2 linked regions of the Butyricimonas faecalis genome follow. The protein of the gene in region 1 binds, or shares a complex with, the protein of each later gene. Links are inferred from orthologs where the notes say so. Each region holds a gene or a part of one and is shown on either strand. Other genes may lie near its edges. The genes, in order: dnaB and dnaG.

Evidence for each region.
Region 2: the proteins of dnaB (region 1) and dnaG are in contact, whole or in part, in a crystal structure (PDB 2R6A), measured with the Geobacillus stearothermophilus proteins. The link is inferred for Butyricimonas faecalis from one-to-one orthologs. Residues at the interface, in WP_033016901.1 of Geobacillus stearothermophilus: Ser13, Glu15, Ala16, Gln18, Glu91, Leu92, Asp94, Ala95, Val96, Pro97, Thr98, Ala99, Ala100, Asn101, Tyr104, Tyr105, Ile108; in WP_049624496.1 of Geobacillus stearothermophilus: Lys456, Leu457, Leu458, Pro459, Ala460, Asn463, Ala464, Leu467, Leu535, Leu536, Ile537, Ala538, Gln544, Glu545, Asp548, Tyr549, His552.

The regions. Positions count from the first base shown.
Region 1 is NZ_CP032819.1:617,027-620,339, forward strand. What follows is about bases 151-3,132. They hold dnaB (replicative DNA helicase), read right to left. Parts: upstream 2,422-3,132; coding sequence 880-2,421; downstream 151-879. Other genes in these bases: D8S85_RS02565 (LTA synthase family protein), read right to left, coding at 151-766; D8S85_RS02575 (3'-5' exonuclease), read right to left, coding at 2,423-2,995; D8S85_RS02580 (enoyl-ACP reductase FabI), read right to left, coding at 3,084-3,132. In the rest of the region: more of D8S85_RS02565, read right to left, coding at 1-150; more of D8S85_RS02580, read right to left, coding at 3,133-3,313. UniProt on the Escherichia coli protein: The main replicative DNA helicase, it participates in initiation and elongation during chromosome replication. Travels ahead of the DNA replisome, separating dsDNA into templates for DNA synthesis.
Region 2 is NZ_CP032819.1:3,302,827-3,306,143, reverse strand. What follows is about bases 57-3,042. They hold dnaG (DNA primase), read right to left. Parts: upstream 2,520-3,042; coding sequence 594-2,519; downstream 57-593. Other genes in these bases: D8S85_RS14075 (TetR/AcrR family transcriptional regulator), read left to right, coding at 2,731-3,042; D8S85_RS14085 (response regulator transcription factor), read left to right, coding at 57-570. In the rest of the region: more of D8S85_RS14085, read left to right, coding at 1-56; more of D8S85_RS14075, read left to right, coding at 3,043-3,317. UniProt on the Escherichia coli protein: RNA polymerase that catalyzes the synthesis of short RNA molecules used as primers for DNA polymerase during DNA replication.

The sequences.
Region 1 (3,313 bases):
AATCACCCGTTTCCATATACACGCTATCTACCAACTGCTGAGCCTTCTCCTCTGGCATAAAGGCATAATTTCCTTTTATCTTGTTAATATGCATCACCTCGTACAAGAAATTCCATACCGGATTAATTGCAGCCTGATTCGCATACATATTTTTGTTGTTGAAAAACACGAAACTCACGTTCATCGGAGCCACATTGAAACCTCCCCTCACGGGAATAAACGCAACGCCTCCTAAAATAAGATATATTATACCATGCCACAATGCCTCACGCCTATCCGAGTAAAAGGTCTTGGCCACCCAACGACGGTAAAACGTATAAAAGACAACCACCATAACAGCATAGAGTAATAAAAGCAATACGATTAACCCTGTCGGAGTTGAAGCCATTGCCTCACCGGGTGTCTTCAAGTAAAACAAGGGAGTGGCATCCATATGGTATCCCCAATTCTTGAATAACTCGAGATCTCCAACAATAATCAGACTTGACATCACTAAAAGCAAAAGCGTTAGGCAAGAAAAAATACGTTTCAATATTTTTGCGGATAAAAAAACTCCTATTGCCATTAACACACAGGACAACAAGATCACGTAACCCCCAAATGAAAGATCCATTCGGAACCCTTTGGCAAAAATCATCACATAATCATATCCGGTAAGAGTGGCCGTTTCCTTGTATTGATATATCAAGAATACCACCTTGGCCACCCATGAAAATACAACCCAAAAGAGATAATATTTCAGCAAAAACAGTAATTTATCACGCATAAATAATTTTAAATTTTAAATTTTGGATTTTAGATTTTAGATTCCATCATTACACTTTTCTCAATCGTAAATCCGAAATCATAAATCGTAAATCATAAATCGTAAATCGTAAATCAAAATGGAGCTTTACTACTATTCATCGGATTCTCAAAGCTCTTGCCTCCCTCCTGAAAACCGGTGTCCAGTTGTGGCATTTGCGGGGCAGCATCCTCATTCATCCGAGAACCGAAAGTAACCGTTTTCACGGTAGCACCTCCTGATGCAAACGGAGAAACCTCTTCCAAATCGCAGAATTGTGCCAACTCATTACGGAATCGCAATTGAATCTCTCCTACCGCACCATTACGATGTTTGGCTATAATAATATCGGCAATCCCTTTCAAGCTGTTTCCCATGCTGTCCTCCATAATTCCGTAACGTTCCGGACGGTGAATGAAAAGCACCATATCGGCATCCTGCTCGATGGCTCCGGATTCACGCAAGTCCGACAACATCGGTTTCTTTGCATCTCCTGTACGTTGCTCAACACCACGATTCAACTGAGACAAAGCGATCACAGGTATATTAAGTTCCTTGGCAATAATCTTCAACTGCCGCGAAATCATACTTACCTCCTGCTCCCGATTGCCTCGCATATCCGCCCCGGCAGTCATCAACTGCAAATAATCGATAATCAGTACTTTGATTCCATATCTTTGTTGCAAACGACGACACTTGGCCCGCAATTCGAAAATAGAAAGAGCCGGTGTGTCATCCACGTATATCGGAGCCTTGATCAAGGCCTTAATCTTCGAATGTAACTGTTGCCACTCTTCCTCGGTCAACTTTCCATTACGTATTTTCTCCGATCCCAATTCGGTCTCGCTGGCAATCAGACGATTCACCAACTGCACCGAAGACATCTCCAACGAGAACAAAGCAACGGGCTGGTTGTGATTCACCGCCATGTTACGAGTCATGGAAAGCACAAAAGCCGTCTTACCCATGGAAGGACGGGCGGCAATAATCACCAAATCGGACGGCTGCCAACCGGAAGTCACTTCATCCAAAGCCGTGAAACCAGAAGGAACACCACTTAATCCATCCGCTCGTTTTCCGGCAATCTCAATCCCCTTGATGGCTTCATCAATCAAGGCGTTTATAGCCGTCGTCTCTTTCTTAATATTCCCTTCGGCAATCTCAAAAACCTGCTTTTGGGCCATATCCACCAAGTCAGCCACATCCGTCGCCTCGTCATAGGCTTTATTCTGTATATCGGTACATACCCGAATCAATTCCCGCTGGATATATTTCTGCACCACGATACGGGCATGGAACTCGATATGAGCCGCCGAAGCCACTTTCGAGGTCAGTTGAGCCAAATAGTAATATCCCCCGATCTCTTCCAATTCCCCCAAACGCTTCATCTCCTCGCTTACGGTAAGAATATCCACCGGTTCGTTATTCAAGGAAAGGTTTTGAATTCCCCGGTATATCTTTTGATGTGCCTCCTTATAGAAACATTCCGGTTTCAAGAAGTCACTCACGGTAATAAACGCATCTTTCTCCAACATCAGAGATCCCAAAATGGCCTCCTCCAGATCCACGGCCTGCGGTGGCATTTTCCCGTACTCGGTTTGCAATGATTTGTAATTATACTCCGGTTTCTTCGCCATATTAAATTACTTTTAGCTCTTTCAATTTCCAGAAACAACGAACAGTTGCCCGCACGTCTGCCAAGGCATCATGTGCATTCTCGAATCCCTCCCCGAACAAAATCTGATGTAACTCGGATAATTTCGGAGACTTGAATCCCTGTTTTCCACCCGGCAATTTACAATAATTCGTGGACATTTTCATCGTACAGTATTTTGGTTTCAGAAACAAAGAAGTCATCATCCGTTTCCGTTCGAATTCTGCGCCCACGATACATTCGTCAAAACTGATATTATGCCCGATCAAGGCATCGGCCGCATCAATCTTATCCGAAAACAGCTCTAAGATTGATAATAAATCTTTCCCTTCCTCCTGGGCTTTTATCGTGGTAATCCCGTGTACACGGGAAGCCTCCACCGGAATAGAAAACCCTTCCGGTTTAATAATATCGCTACGTTCCTCAATAATATTCCCCTTATCATCACACATAATCCACGCAAGCTGCACCAATCGGGGCCAATTATCAACGTTCGTCACGGGAGCATTCCAACGCTGGGGAAGTCCCGTTGTTTCCGTATCAAAAAATAAGAACATCTTTACTATATATTTACGAATTATGACTTACGATTTATGATTTTCTTCACCACACCTACATTTAAAATCATACATCGTAAATCCGAAATTATTTTGTTTCGCCGTTTTCAAAACTCTTGTTATACTGGTGCATTGCCCGGTAGCTCATACCCATACTGGAAAATCCACCATCGTGGAACAAATTCTGCATGGTCACTTTACGGGTCAAATCAGAAAACAAGGTGATACAATAATTTGCACATTCATCAGCAGAGGCATTTCCCAACGGGGACATCCGTTCTGCAAAATCAATCAGAGAATCAAAACCTTTAATTCCGC
Region 2 (3,317 bases), 2.7 Mb from region 1 along the record:
TTATTACTCGACCTGTATATGCCCCTAAAAGACGGGATAGAAGTTATCCGATTGATTCGAAAGAAAGACCCGCTAACATGTATTATCATCTATACCTCCCACGGAGAACCTGAAAGAGAAATTGCCGCACTGGATGCCGGAGCGGATAGATTCATTTCTAAAGACCGTCCTCCAAATGTTTTGATTGCCCATTTGAAAGCCCTTCGCCAAAAAATAGTTACACGCTTAAATGCCCCACACATATATGAACTTTCTTCCATCACAACATTTAATGTTGTTGCACGCACGATAACCATCCAAGGAGAAGTGACCCTACTAAGTTCCAGTGAAGCACGCCTTCTACAATTACTATGCGCTAAAAACAATCAAATTGCTAACATGGATTATCTCACGCTGGGAATTTGGAAGGGGGCCACCCTTGGCAAAAGAAAGAGAATAAAGGAATACGTGTGCCGAATCAGGCAACCATTAAAAAAGGATTTGTCTATCAGAATCGAGTACATCGGGAATGATTACGAAGAAGGATATATACTATACACCACAACGTGCGGTAAGCCCGAAGATGTATGAGAGGAGATGGGGAGAAATATCATTCAATGGATTCCCGTACGTCCCAATTTCTCGTTTAACTTACGACGAATGACGTTGATGGCATTTTTGCGCTTGAGGAGTTCTACGATTTGCGAAGGATCTTTACTGTTCTGCGATTCAAGGATGCGATTATCTATGTCTCGAGAAAGCATTTCCACTCTCCGCATCTTGTAATTGTCCAGTATTTTAGGAAGAAGTTCAGCAAGTTTCATCTGTTCAGTCTCGACAAAATTGTCCATCTTGTACCAAATCTTACTTAATTCGTAAGGTTCGCTCAAGATATTGGCTGCCATCGTACTAACTTTTATATCCGGGTAAGAAATAAAGTAACGGGCCGGGATGAACGACGGCGATTCATACTGACGCTGATATTCCTGTTGCATTGTACGAAACACGGGATTTAGTAACTCCAAGTCATCTTCCCCGAGTTCCCGGATAATGAATTCCCCGACACTCACGCTTCGCATATACCCGTTATGCTCCTCCTCGTACAACTCGTTATCCCCGAATAAAAGCAGGTAACGGATCAACACGCTCTCCTCGATGTCACAAGGAGTTGCACCTCGTGTCGGGGGTGTTATTTGCGGTTTCGATGTTGTGGCAGGAACTTTAGAAGGTTGTTCTTCGTTTTTCAATCGAACCTTGGCAATCTCGGTATATAAAATCCGTTCCTCGACATCCAACTGGTGAGCCGTTTCGCGCACATAGACTGAACGCACGATGTTATCCGGGATCTTGGCGATACTTCGCACGATATCCGTGATCAAGCGAGCCCGCTCAACCGGATCATCACCTGCCGCACCCAATAACAATTTAGTCTTGAAATTTATAAAATCAGTCTCGTTATTCGCAATAAAGTCCGCCAAGTCTTGCGATGTGTGACTTCGAGCAAAAGAATCCGGATCCTCCCCGTCCGGCAGTAAAAGTACTCTCACGTTCAATCCTTCTTCCAAGACGAGGTCGATTCCCCGTAAAGAGGCCTTGATTCCGGCTGCATCCCCGTCATAAATAATCGTAACGTTCGGAGTCAAACGACGAATCAAGCGGATTTGTTCAATCGTTAAAGAGGTCCCCGAGGAGGCCACTACATTCTCAATTCCTTTCGCGTGAAAAGAGATCACATCCGTGTAGCCTTCCACCAAGATACAGCGATCCTGTTGCACGATCGATTTTTTGGCAAAGAAAATCCCGTACAGGGTTTTACTTTTATGATAGATCTCGGATTCCGGAGAATTCAAGTATTTTGAAATCTTTTTATCGGCTGTCATCGTCCGCCCACCGAAAGCGATCACCTTCCCTGCCAGATCAAGTACAGGAAACATCACACGGGCGCGGAATCGATCGAAAAGTCCTTTCTCGTTCTCGATGGTTAATCCTGTCTTCACGAGAAACTCTTTCTTGTAGCCCTTCTCTTGAGCTGCTTTCGCAAAAGCCCCCCAACCTTCCGGATTATACCCCAAACCGAATTTACGAATCATCTCGTCACTGATACCTCGTTGGCGCAAATAACCCAGTCCCACGGAACGTCCCTCATCCGTGTTCCACAGTTGATACTGGAAATATTCATTGGCATACGAAGAGACGATCAGCATACTCTCCCGCTCGGTTTTCTCTTTCTTCTGTTCCTCCGTTAATTCCTTTTCCTCAATCGGGATATGGTATTTTTCGGCCAGATATTTCAATGCTTCCACGTAAGACATTTGCTCGTGTTCCATGATAAAATTCACGGCATTCCCCCCTTTTCCACAACCGAAACATTTGTATATGCCCTTTGCCGGGGAAACGGTGAATGAACCTGTCTTCTCGTTATGAAACGGACATAGGCCAAGATAGTTCACGCCTCGCTTTTTTAAACTCACGAAATCGGACACCACTTCGTATATATCCGCCGCATCAAAAATTTTCTGTATAGTTGCCTGATCAATCATGACACAAAGATAGGATAATGGAATTGAAAAGTGAGAATTGAAAATTGAAAATGATGTAATAAGATTAAAATCATTGAAAAGTGTACCCAAAAGAGTTTTAACAATACTTTAACACGCGAGTCATATTAGTGGAATGATATTTGTATACTTTTGCACGAGGAAACGTTTTAAATACATTTCGTTTCCAAATGCAAATACTAAAATGTCAACTATGGAAGAAAACATAAAACAAAAAAGGGAACTTATAGCTGCTATTTCGGATCTTTTCTTGAGATTCGGATTGAGAAGTACCTCCATGGATGATATAGCGAATCACTTGAAAATTTCCAAAAAAACACTTTACCAACAGTTTGCCAATAAAGACGACGTGGTGGAACAAGTGATGTTGTACAGAAGAGATGAAAAAATAAAAAACACGGATGTTGATCAACTCGCCAAGAAAAATCCGATCGTGGTCATGAGCGAAATTCGGGATTTCATGGTGAGTGACTTGGGTAGCCGATTACCTGCCAATCATTTTGATTTAAAGAAATACCACCCGGCCGTGTACGAAAGAGTAGCCAAGCAAGAAGAGGAGTCAACGAAGAAGTTTCTCGTGGCATTACTGGATAACGGTATAAAACAAGAACTTTTCCGAAAGGATATTGACAAAGAATTACAATTGTACCTGCTAGGCAAACAAATGCACTTTCTGAAAAACCCTGAAATTACCAGTAAGCTTAAATACCCGATTTCAGTAATTATTTCAACGATCTTTGTCAATTTTATTTACGCTATATCCACAGAAAAAGGTTTGAA